Regions from separate parts of the Serratia sp. D1N4 genome, predicted to be linked through region 2. Evidence: predicted binding sites of a transcription regulator. Region 2 holds the regulator's gene; each other region holds the start of a gene.
What was found. Region 2 encodes sigma-54, which starts transcription at its own class of promoters, with help from an activator protein. Its sites were predicted from a motif close to GTTGGCACANNTTTCGCTNT; they were not measured.

Region 1: a site for sigma-54 is predicted at 2,714-2,733, ahead of hypA (hydrogenase maturation nickel metallochaperone HypA). Genes of this name have one in related genera too.
Region 3: a site for sigma-54 is predicted at 1,969-1,988, ahead of glnA (glutamate--ammonia ligase). Genes of this name have one in related genera too.

What each region holds. Positions count from the first base shown of each region.
Region 1 covers NZ_CM137274.1:2,654,871-2,658,962, forward strand. The annotation lists gene ACX1CU_RS11585 (proton-conducting transporter transmembrane domain-containing protein) at 1-1,390, opposite strand, end outside; gene ACX1CU_RS11590 (4Fe-4S dicluster domain-containing protein) at 1,387-1,992, opposite strand; gene hycA (formate hydrogenlyase regulator HycA) at 2,053-2,520, opposite strand; gene hypA (hydrogenase maturation nickel metallochaperone HypA) at 2,766-3,110, shown strand; gene hypB (hydrogenase nickel incorporation protein HypB) at 3,128-3,922, shown strand; gene ACX1CU_RS11610 (HypC/HybG/HupF family hydrogenase formation chaperone) at 3,913-4,092, shown strand, end outside.
Region 2 covers NZ_CM137274.1:4,731,574-4,735,665, forward strand. The annotation lists gene lptA (lipopolysaccharide ABC transporter substrate-binding protein LptA) at 1-276, shown strand, start outside; gene lptB (LPS export ABC transporter ATP-binding protein) at 283-1,008, shown strand; gene rpoN (RNA polymerase factor sigma-54) at 1,039-2,472, shown strand; gene hpf (ribosome hibernation promoting factor) at 2,496-2,783, shown strand; gene ptsN (PTS IIA-like nitrogen regulatory protein PtsN) at 3,014-3,475, shown strand; gene rapZ (RNase adapter RapZ) at 3,609-4,092, shown strand, end outside.
Region 3 covers NZ_CM137274.1:5,271,203-5,275,294, forward strand. The annotation lists gene typA (ribosome-dependent GTPase TypA) at 1-1,696, opposite strand, end outside; gene glnA (glutamate--ammonia ligase) at 2,070-3,479, shown strand; gene glnL (nitrogen regulation protein NR(II)) at 3,794-4,092, shown strand, end outside.

The DNA.
Region 1 (4,092 bases), 2.1 Mb from region 2:
CCGCAGCCTCACAGCGTGGTGCGCCTAGGCAGGCGACGCCAAACACTTTACTGACGCACATCACCGCCAGCGCGCCGGTAATGGCTAACGCCACCGCCAGCAGCGGGCCGAACAACCGGCCAATAAAGGCTGGGCCAGCGCTGAACTGGAACAGGCCCTGATAGATCAGCCATTCGCTGGCAAAGCCGTTCAGCGGCGGCAGTGCCGCCATGGAAACCAGGCCAATCAGCATGGCGATGGCGGTCCAGGGCATCAGGCGCGCCAGTCCGCCCATTTTTTCCATGTCTTTCAGGCCGGTTTGCTGTTCGATGGTGCCTGCCGCCAAAAATAGCGCGCTCTTGAACAGGCTGTGATTGAGCAGGTGAAACAGCCCGCCCACTAAAGAGAATGCCGTCAGCAACGGCAGTTGCAGCGCCATACCGACCATCGCGCCACCAATGCCCAGCAGGATGATGCCGATATTTTCCAGCGTGTGATAAGCCAGCAGGCGGCGCAGATCGTGCTCCATCAGCGCGTACAGCCCACCGAAGAATGCGGTACCGGCCGCCAGCAGCAATACCAGCAGGCCCCACCACAGCGGCGGCGTGCCCAGTAGATCCAGGCCGATTTTCAGCACGCCAAGCAGGCCAACTTTCATCAGTGCCGCAGAGAACAGCATCGCCGCCGAGGCGGGTGCGCTGCTGTGAGATTGCGGCACCCAGGCATGCAGCGGCATCACCCCGGCAAAAATGCCGAAGCCCGCCAGCGCCAGCAGAAACACGCCGCTGCGTAACGTATCGGGCAACGGCGTGGCGCGGATCGCGCTAAATTGCAGGCTGTGGCTGTGGGTAGCAACCAGCGCAAAAGCCACGATCAGCAGCAGCGTACCAAGGCGCGCCAGCAGGAACTGGTTATGCCCGGCACGCAGGCTTTTACCATCCTGCGGCTTGCCGATCAGGAAGTAACCGCACAGCGCCGCCAACTCCAGCAGCAACACTAGCGCGATGGCGTTATCGGCCATCACCGCCGCACTGAGGGCCGCCAGCAGCAGATGGGTTAACCCGCCGATGCGGCCGCGTTGCTGGGCGCTAAGAGTGTGCAACCAACCGGCGTGATACAGCCCAGCGCACAAAGCGCTCAGGGCAATCACCAACAGCAGCAGGGCATTCAGGCCACTGACCTCAACGGCATAGTGCAGCCAGGGTAAAACGGCGCTGTGCAGCGGGCTGAACAGCATTTTCCCCGCGGCCAGCAAGGCGGTGAGCGCACAGAGAATAAGGCCGCCGCCGCTGAACAGAGCTCCCAGGCGCGGCCAGGATGCCAGCAGCCAACTCAGCAGGGCGAACAGCAGATGCCCCGCCAGTGCCAGCGCAAGTAGCAACAGCGGATCGGGTAGTGTGGCATTCATCATGAGTGTGGCTCCTTGCGGGTGACGAACGGCAGATCGGCGCAGAGCGCCTGCATGGCGTTGCGCCGCTTCTGTTTGCTGGCGTGGCGCACGTCGCTATCGGTCACTAGCCGGATGGCTTGGGTAGGACAGGTGCGGATACAGGCCGGGCCTGCGGGGCTGAAGGCACACAGATCGCACTTCACCGCCACCGCGCGCACGCCCGGCAGGCAATCGAGAAAGGCACTGATTGGGCGCGGTGCGCGTTCGGCAGGCAGCGCCAATGGGGTATTACAATCGGCTGGGATAGCCAGCGGCCTGCTGCCAGCGAAACCGATGGCACCGAACGGGCAGGCAATGCCGCACAGCTTGCAACTGACGCACAGGCTTTCGTTCAGCACGATGGCGCTATCCTGATGCCGAATGGCATTCACCGGGCACACCTGCGCGCAGGGCGCGTCTTCGCATTGGTGGCACATCACCGGTGCCGAGTCGTAAGCGCTGCGTTTAACCTGTAACCGAGGCAGTGCCTGCAACCCCTGTAGCCGGTGTTCCTCAGAACAACTCGCCATGCAGGTGTTGCAGCCAATACAGAGTTTGGGGTCCGCAATGATAAAGCGGTTCATGCACGCTCCTTGTTTCGTCATTTTTGACGAAATCGACAGTAAAAAATGACGTTTCGACAGTTATGCAGGCTGGGTAATTTTTATCAGCGCGTCATGAATGGCATGGCCGTCATGCAATGAATCAAACAGGCATTGATAGATGACGGCGATCTTATTCAGGTAGTGATCGAAGACCGCTGGCATATCGCGGTTATTCACCACGCCGTCGATATTGCCGTCTTCACCCAGCGTGGCGTGGGCGAAGGGCGCAAAGTGCTCTGCTTCCTGGGGGCTGGCCAGATTAATGCTGTAGCAAATATCGCGGCTGTAAAAACCATCGGTTAACTGAACGCGGACAAGAAAGTGATTGAATAAAATAAAGCGCAGGTCATTTTCCTGGCTGTAGGTAAATTCATGATTAATCTTCTTTTTCGTGGTAGTCACCGCCTTGATCAGCGTGCTGTGATAGGTTTGCCACTGCGCCATCAAGCGGTTGTTTTTACTGGCGATATAGTCAGCCTGGCTGGTTACTTCACTGATTGTGCTCATGCTCGTCACCCAATATTGAAATCACGACTGTCGAAATAGTTGTTGGTCAGCTTGCTATGGCATAAAGCGTGCCAAAACCGCTATTCGCTCACTATTCCCTTTAGATTCAATCGGTAATCATTCACTACCGGGTAAACGTTCAACTTCATTAGGGTGTCGATGACATGTCGTTCGACAAATATGTCACTCGCGATTTGGCACCGTATTTGCAAAGAGAGATCCATGACTCGGTGTACGGAGGTTCAATGCACGAAATAACCTTGTGCCAGCACGCGGTGGAGATCATGCAGCAGCATGCCCGGCAACATCAGGCGCGGCGCATTACTGCGGTGTGGTTTGAAGTGGGGGCATTTTCCTGTGTAGAGGCGGAATCGCTGAGGTTCTGTTTCGACATGGTGTGCCGCGGCACGCTGGCAGAAGGGTGCGAACTGCATGTGATCGAGCAGCAGGCGCAGTGCTGGTGCCATGACTGCCAAGCGGATGTTCGGCTGCTCATGCCGCAGGTGTTGCTCTGCCCGCAGTGTGCCGGGCGCAATCTGCGGGTGCAGGCGGACGATGGCCTGCAAATCAAGCGCCTGGAAATTGAATAACGCAAAGGGGAATGAATATGTGCAGTACCTGCGGTTGTGCCCAAGGTGAAGTAACGATTGAAGGCGAAGTAAAAGTGCCATTCCGCCCGCAACGGAGCCTGCAGGGCGATCTGCATTACGGCTTTGGCGTGGCAGGCACCCATGCGCCGGGCATCAGCCAGCGCCGGATGCTGGAGATTGAAACCCGCGTGCTGGATAAAAACGATCGGCTGGCGGAACACAACCGGCAGTATTTCGCCGCGCAGCATATTCTGGCGCTGAATCTGGTTTCCAGCCCCGGTTCGGGTAAAACCACGCTGCTGACCAACACCCTGTTGCGGCTGCGCGGCAAGCAGGAGTGCGCGGTGGTCGAAGGCGATCAGCAAACCACCAACGATGCCGAACGCATTCGCGCTACCGGGGTGGCGGCGATCCAGGTTAATACCGGCAAAGGCTGCCATCTGGATGCTCAGATGGTGCAGGATGCCGCTCAGCGGCTGGCGCTGAAGCCGCACAGCCTGCTGTTTATCGAGAACGTGGGCAATCTGGTGTGCCCGGCCAGTTTCGATCTCGGCGAGCGGCACAAGGTGGCGGTGCTGTCGGTAACCGAAGGGGAAGACAAACCGCTGAAATATCCACATATGTTTGCCGCCGCCAGCCTGATGCTGCTGAACAAGATCGATCTGCTGCCCTATCTGGACTTTGATCTGGCGGCCTGCATTGCCAATGCCCGCTTGGTTAACCCAGCGATCGAGGTGATCGCTCTGTCTGCCAGCAGCGGTGAGGGCATGGATCAGTGGCTGGCCTGGCTGGAGGCGCAGCTATGTGCATAGGCATTCCCGGCCAGATCGTAGCATTGGATAAGATCCAGCCGCAGCACGCCTGGGCTGATGTATGCGGAGTACAGCGCGAGGTCAATATTGCCCTGGTGTGCCAGGCCGATGAACCCCGCGAAGCGCTGATCGGCTGCTGGGTGTTGATCCACGTAGGCTTTGCCATGAGC
Region 2 (4,092 bases):
TTTGGCAACCCGGTCACGTTCTACCAGATGCAAGATAACGGCAAGCCGGTGAAAGGCCATGCACAAAAAGTTCGTTACGACGTTGCCACCCAGTTAGTCACGCTCACTGGCAATGCCTACCTGGAACAGCTCGACAGCAATGTGCAGGGCGATCGCATCACCTATCTGGTACAGCAGCAGCAGATGCAGGCGTTCAGCGATAAAGGCAAACGCGTGACCACGGTGCTGGTGCCATCACAGTTGCAAGACAAAAACGGTCAAAAGAAGAGTAACTAATCACTTATGGCAACACTCATCGCAGAACATCTGGCGAAAGCCTATAAAGGCCGCAAAGTCGTTGAAGACGTCAGCCTGAAAGTGAAATCCGGCGAAATCGTCGGCCTGCTGGGCCCCAACGGCGCAGGGAAAACCACTACTTTCTACATGGTCGTGGGTATCGTTCAGCGCGATGCCGGGCGTATCGCCATCGATGAAGAAGACATCAGCATTCTGCCGCTGCATGCGCGTGCACGCCGCGGTATCGGCTATCTGCCGCAGGAAGCCTCGATCTTCCGTCGCCTGAGCGTTTACGACAACCTGATGGCCGTGCTGGAAATCCGTGACGATCTCACCAGCGAACAGCGTACCGATCGTGCGGTAGAACTGATGGAGGAGTTCCATATTTCTCATCTGCGCGACAACCTGGGCCAGTCACTTTCCGGTGGTGAACGCCGCCGCGTGGAAATTGCCCGCGCGCTGGCCGCCAACCCGAAATTCATCCTGCTGGATGAACCCTTTGCCGGGGTTGACCCGATTTCCGTTATCGATATAAAGAAAATCATCGAGCACCTGCGTGACAGCGGCCTGGGCGTGCTGATCACTGACCACAACGTGCGCGAAACGCTGGACGTGTGTGAACGCGCCTACATTGTCAGCCAAGGCAAACTGATTGCCCATGGCACACCAGATGCTATTCTGGCCGATGAGCAAGTGAAACGCGTTTATCTGGGCGAAGAATTCCGCCTCTAGGTTCTAGCAAACGGAAGTAACCTGAAGATTATGAAGCAAGGTTTGCAACTCAGGCTCAGCCAACAATTGGCGATGACTCCCCAGCTACAGCAGGCGATACGTCTGCTGCAGCTGTCCACGCTTGAGCTCCAGCAGGAAATCCAACTGGCGTTAGAGAGCAACCCACTGCTTGAACAAACCGACCTGCACGACGAGATCGACACTGAAGAACGCCCCGAGACCGAAGCGCTGGATACCCGTGAAGCGCTGGAACAGAAGGATATGCCCGAAGAGCTGCCTCTGGATGCCACTTGGGACGAAATCTACACCGCAGGTACCCCATCAGGTAACAGCATCGATTACAGCGATGATGAACTCCCGGTCTATCAGGGGGAAACCACCCAGACGCTGCAAGACTATCTGATGTGGCAGGTGGATTTAACGCCGTTTTCCGATACCGACGCGGCCATTGCCACCTCGATCGTCGACGCCGTTGATGATACCGGCTATCTCACCGTGCCGCTGGAAGACATTCTGGAAAGCATCGGTGATGACAATGTGACCATGGACGAGGTCGAGGCGGTACTGAAACGCGTACAGCGCTTCGACCCGATCGGCGTTGCCGCGCGCGATCTGCGTGATTGCTTGCTGATCCAGCTTTCTCAATACGCCAAAGACACGCCTTATCTCGCCGAAGCACAATTAATCGTCAGTCATCATCTGGATTTGCTGGCCAATCACGACTTTCGCAGCCTGATGCGAACAACCCGCTTAAAAGAAGATACACTGAAAGAAGCGATGGTGCTGATTCAGTCGCTCAACCCGCGTCCTGGTCAGTCAATCAACACCGGTGAATCAGAGTATGTGATCCCGGATGTGCTGGTGCGCAAGGTACAGGATAAATGGCAGGTTGAACTCAATACTGACAGCATCCCGCGGCTGAAGATCAACCAGCAGTATGCTGCGCTTGGCAATAGCGTGCGCAACGATGCCGACGGCCAGTTTATCCGCAGCAATCTGCAGGAAGCGAAGTGGCTGATTAAAAGCCTGGAAAGCCGTAACGACACTCTGCTCAAAGTGACCCGCTGCATTGTCGATCAGCAGGAAGCGTTCTTTGAACAGGGGGAAGAATTTATGAAACCCATGGTGCTGGCCGATATCGCCCAGGCCGTGGAGATGCACGAATCGACCATCTCGCGCGTGACCACGCAGAAGTTTCTGCACAGCCCGCGCGGCATTTTTGAATTAAAATATTTCTTCTCCAGCCATGTGAATACCGACAGCGGCGGCGAAGCCTCCTCCACGGCGATCCGTGCGTTGGTGAAGAAGTTGATTGCGGCGGAAAACCCCGCTAAACCGCTTAGCGACAGCAAGCTGGCCACGATGCTTTCCGATCAGGGGATCATGGTGGCACGGCGCACCGTTGCCAAGTACCGAGAGTCTTTGTCCATCCCGCCGTCAAATCAGCGCAAACAGTTGATTTGACCTCACTAGAGAAGGAAGACATTATGCAGCTCAACATTACCGGACACCACATCGAAGTCACTGAACCTATGCGTGAGTTTGTGAACACCAAGTTCGCCAAACTCGAACAGTATTTTGATCGCATAAATCAGGTGTATGTCGTTCTTAGTGTGGAAAAAGTGCAGCAGATTGCTGAAGCAACGGTGCACGTGAATGGAGGCGAGTTGCACGCCACCTCGGAAAAAGAAGATATGTATGCCGCAATTGACAGCCTGATCGATAAACTGGCGCGCCAATTGAACAAGCATAAAGACAAACTCAAGCAGCACTGACATTAAGGCCGCGATCGCCCAGGCGAAAGCAGCCCAAATTGTAGTCATTGGCTACCAGGCAACCATCGGCGTGTTACCCTGAATGGGGCACGCCGATCAGCCATCAGGGTTAAACCGGCGAAAAAAACCGATTCATCAAGCGTAATCGGCACAGGCAGTTTGCACACCACCCGTTGTGGTTTCAAATCGCCAGTCACAGCGTTTGATGAGGTTTTTTAAGTGAAGATGAGATGAACAACGAAATAATGCAATTAAGCTCGGTATTAAACATCGAGTGCACCAAAAGCTCGGTACACTGCACCAGCAAGAAACGGGCGTTGGAAATTATCAGCGAATTGGCAGCCAAACAGCTCAACCTGCCTTCGCAGGTGGTGTTTGAGGCGGTTCTCACCCGGGAGCGCATGGGCAGTACCGGTATCGGCAACGGTATCGCGATCCCCCATGGCAAACTGGAAGAGGACACCCTGCGTGCCGTTGGCGTGTTTATCCGTCTGGAACAACCCATCGCCTTTGACGCCATTGATAACCAGCCGGTCGACCTGCTGTTCGCCTTGCTGGTCCCGGCCGACCAATGCAAAACGCATTTGCATACGCTGTCGCTGGTCGCCAAACGGTTGGCGGACAAAACCGTCTGCCGCCGCCTGCGGGCTGCACAGACCGATGAAGAGCTCTATCAGATTATCACCGAATAACCGTTGGTTGACGTGACTTTCAGCCATGAAAAAGCTACTGTTTTACTGATAATGCATCCAGGCTTCGGCCTGGATAATAAAAGATCCTAACGGTGGCGATAAGCGCCATTGAGATGCCAGGGGGAGTTGCCACATGGTGCTGATGATTGTCAGCGGCCGTTCCGGTTCAGGGAAGTCTGTCGCCCTACGGGCGCTGGAAGATATGGGTTTTTACTGCGTTGATAACCTGCCGGTAGTACTGCTGCCGCAGCTTGCTCAAACGCTGGCTGAGCGTAATACCTCTGCGGCGGTGAGCATTGACGTGCGTAACATGCCCGAATCACCGGAAGTGTTCGAACATGCAATGACGCAGTTGCCAGAGAGCTTTTCACCGCAACTGCTGTTCCTCGACGCCGATCGCAATACCCTGATCCGCCGCTACAGCGATACTCGCCGCCTGCATCCTCTTTCTGCCAAAAATCTGTCGCTGGAAAGCGCGATCGATGAAGAAAGCGATTTGCTCGAACCCCTGCGTTCGCGCGCCGATCTGATCATCGACACCTCAGAAATGTCGGTGCATGAGCTGGCCGAAATGCTGCGTACCCGCCTGCTGGGTAAACGCGAACGCGAATTGACCA
Region 3 (4,092 bases), 540 kb from region 2:
CCAGAGACATCTTGATGGCAGGAACCAAGGTAGTTGCTTCGTCAGTACCAGAAGCACGCATGTTGGTCAGCTTTTTACCGGTCAGGCAGTTCACGGTCAGGTCGTTAGAACGTGAGTGAATACCGATGATCTGGCCTTCATACACTTCTGCGCCATGGCCCAGGAACAGCTTGCCGCGATCTTGCAGACCGAACAGGGCGAATGCTACCGCTTTACCCTGGCCGTTGGAGATCAGCACGCCGTTCTGACGCTGACCCACTTCACCTTGACGCACGTCGTCATAATGGCTGAAGGTGGAGTACAGCAGACCCGTACCGGAAGTCATAGTCATGAATTCGTTACGGAAACCGATCAAACCACGGCTTGGGATCACATAGTCCAGACGCACACGGCCCTTACCATCAGGATCCATGTTTTTCAGGTCAGCTTTACGCTCGCCCATCGCCTGCATCACAGAACCCTGATGCTGCTCTTCGATGTCCAACGTCACGTTTTCGAATGGCTCCTGCTTGCGGCCATCGATTTCGCGGAAGATAACTTTCGGACGGGAAACCGCCAGTTCGAAACCTTCACGACGCATGTTCTCGATCAGTACCGACAGGTGAAGTTCACCACGGCCTGAAACGCGGAATGCATCAGCATCTGCCGTTTCTTCAACGCGCAATGCCACGTTGTGTACCAGTTCTTTGTTCAGGCGCTCAAGGATCTGACGTGAAGTCACATACTTGCCTTCTTTACCACAGAACGGTGAGGTGTTGACGTTAAAGAACATGCTTACGGTCGGTTCATCAACCGACAGCGCAGGCAGTGCTTCTACCGCGTTCACATCACAGATGGTATCGGAGATGTTCAGTTCACCCAGACCGGTGATAGCGATGATGTCGCCCGCTTCGGCAACGGTGGCTTCGATACGCTCCAGACCCATGTGGGTCAGCACTTTACCGATTTTACCGTTACGGGTTTTACCTTCGCTGTCGACCACAGTGATTTGCTGGTTAGGCTTCACTTTACCGCGCTTGATACGGCCGATGCCGATCACGCCAACGTAGTTGTTGTAGTCCAGCTGAGAGATTTGCATCTGGAATGGAGCATCCATCTCAACCTGCGGTGCAGACACGTGGTCAACGATCGCCTGATACAGCGGGGTCATGTCTTCAGCCATCTCGTTATGGTCGAGACCTGCGATACCCAGCAGTGCAGAAGCATAGATGATTGGGAAATCGAGCTGTTCGTCGGTGGCGTCCAGGTTAACGAACAGATCGAAGACCTGATCAACGACCCAGTCAGGACGCGCGCCAGGGCGGTCAACCTTGTTGATGACCACGATCGGTTTCAGACCGTTAGCGAACGCTTTCTTGGTCACGAAACGGGTTTGCGGCATTGGGCCATCCATCGCATCCACGACCAGCAGCACCGAGTCGACCATTGACATCACTCGCTCAACCTCACCGCCGAAGTCGGCGTGTCCTGGGGTATCCACGATGTTGATGCGGTAGTCTTTCCAATTAATGGCGGTGTTTTTTGCGAGGATGGTAATCCCACGCTCTTTCTCCAAATCGTTGGAGTCCATTACGCGTTCAGTTGCTTCTGTACGCTCTCCGAAAGTACCGGATTGTTGCAGCAACTTGTCAACCAGGGTGGTTTTACCATGGTCAACGTGGGCAATAATGGCGATGTTACGCAAATTTTCGATCACAGCTTTGCCTCAGGCATTAGAAATAGCGCGCTATTGTACACGTATTAAGCGAGGTACTAAACAAGATCACAACACTCTCTTATAAACAACTGTGTACAGGTCAGTTTGTGATCTCATTCACGGTGCAAAAAGCAGCAACTGATGACGTTTTGCACCATTTAAGTGCCCCAGCAGGCATTATTTGCACCACAGCAGTGCATTGCATCCCCCATGGTGCATACTAGGGATGGGCAAAACCCGCGCAGAAAGGCGATTATTGCGCTTTTAAAATAGTTGGCACAGTTTTCGCTTTAGTCTACGCAAGGCGAAATCAAGCCAGTTTCCACAGATTCGTTCCACGACGACGACAACGATAAATCCGGGAGAGTTAAGTATGTCCGCTGAACACGTTTTAACGATGCTGAATGAGCATGAAGTGAAATTTGTAGACCTGCGCTTCACTGACACCAAGGGTAAAGAACAACACGTCACCATCCCTGCTCATCAGGTAAATGCCGATTTCTTCGAAGAAGGCAAAATGTTTGACGGCTCCTCGATCGGTGGTTGGAAGGGCATCAACGAATCTGACATGGTGCTGATGCCAGACGCCAGCACTGCGGTTCTGGATCCGTTCTTTGAAGAAACCACGCTGATCATTCGCTGTGACATCCTCGAGCCAGGCACCATGCAGGGCTATGACCGTGACCCGCGTTCGATCTCCAAACGTGCAGAAGATTTCCTGCGCTCTTCCGGCATTGCAGACACCGTGCTGTTTGGGCCAGAACCAGAGTTCTTCCTGTTTGACGACGTGCGTTTCGGCAGCAGCATCCGTGGTTCCCACGTGAGCATCGATGACATCGAAGGCGCCTGGAACACCAGCACCAAATACGAAGGCGGCAACAAAGGCCACCGTCCAGCGGTGAAAGGCGGTTACTTCCCAGTACCACCGGTTGACTCTTCACAGGACATCCGTTCTACCATGTGTTTAACCATGGAAGAAATGGGTCTGGTGGTTGAAGCTCACCACCATGAAGTGGCCACCGCAGGTCAGAACGAAGTGGCAACCCGCTTCAACACCATGACCAAGAAAGCCGACGAAATCCAAATCTACAAATACGTGGTGCACAACGTGGCGCACGCATTTGGTAAAACCGCGACCTTTATGCCAAAACCGATGTTCGGTGATAACGGTTCCGGTATGCACTGCCACATGTCGCTGTCCAAGAACGGTGTTAACCTGTTTGCTGGCGACAAATACGGCGGCCTGTCTGACATCGCACTGTTCTACATTGGCGGTATCATCAAGCACGCTAAAGCGATCAACGCCCTGGCTAACCCGACCACCAACTCTTACAAGCGTCTGGTCCCAGGTTACGAAGCACCGGTGATGCTGGCTTATTCTGCCCGTAACCGTTCAGCGTCTATTCGTATTCCAGTGGTTTCCAGCCCGAAAGCTCGCCGCATCGAAGCGCGCTTCCCGGATCCAGCGGCTAACCCATACCTGTGCTTCGCAGCACTGCTGATGGCTGGTCTGGATGGCGTGATCAACAAGATCCATCCTGGCGATGCCATGGACAAAAACCTGTATGACCTGCCGCCGGAAGAAGAAGCTGAGATTCCAAAAGTGGCCGGCTCACTGGATGAAGCTATGGCTGCACTGAACGAAGACCGCGAGTTCCTGACCCGTGGTGGCGTGTTCACTGACGACGCGATCGATGCTTACATCGAACTGCGTAAAGAAGAGATGGACCGCGTTCGCATGACGCCACACCCAGTAGAGTTCGAGCTGTACTACAGCGTTTAAATGATACCTTGCGCTGTCCGCGGATGGCGCACCGGTTTCAGTTGCCGTTTTTTTGTTGCCGTGGAAACTTTTTAGCCCATCTCTGATGGGCTTTTTTCTCCACCGTATTTTCTGCAAAACTATTTCATACCGCGAGAGTGCAGGATGGAGTAGGATGGATGCACTAAAAAGGTGCAGACGTCTTCTGTACCCAATAGGTTCCATGGTATAGCTAGGCGGCAACCGAGCGCATCCCCAGGATGCTTGGTCGGCCAAGTGACTGGAGTAAGCAAGGGCGGCCAACAACGCTGTGCCTTGAAAGATGAAGGGCATGTATGGCAACTGGCAAGCTACCCGATGCTGGGCAGATCCTCAATTCTCTGATCAATAGCATCCTGCTGTTGGATGACCGGCTTGCTGTTCACTACGCCAACCCGGCAGCGCAGCAACTGCTGGCGCAAAGTTCCCGTAAACTTTTCGGTACGCCATTGCCTGAATTACTGGGCTATTTTTCGCTGAACATCGATCTGATGCGCGAGAGCCTCAACGCAGGCCAGGGCTTTACCGACAATGAAGTGACCCTGGTGGTCGATAGCCGTGCGCACATCCTCTCCTTGACCGCCCAGGCGCTGCC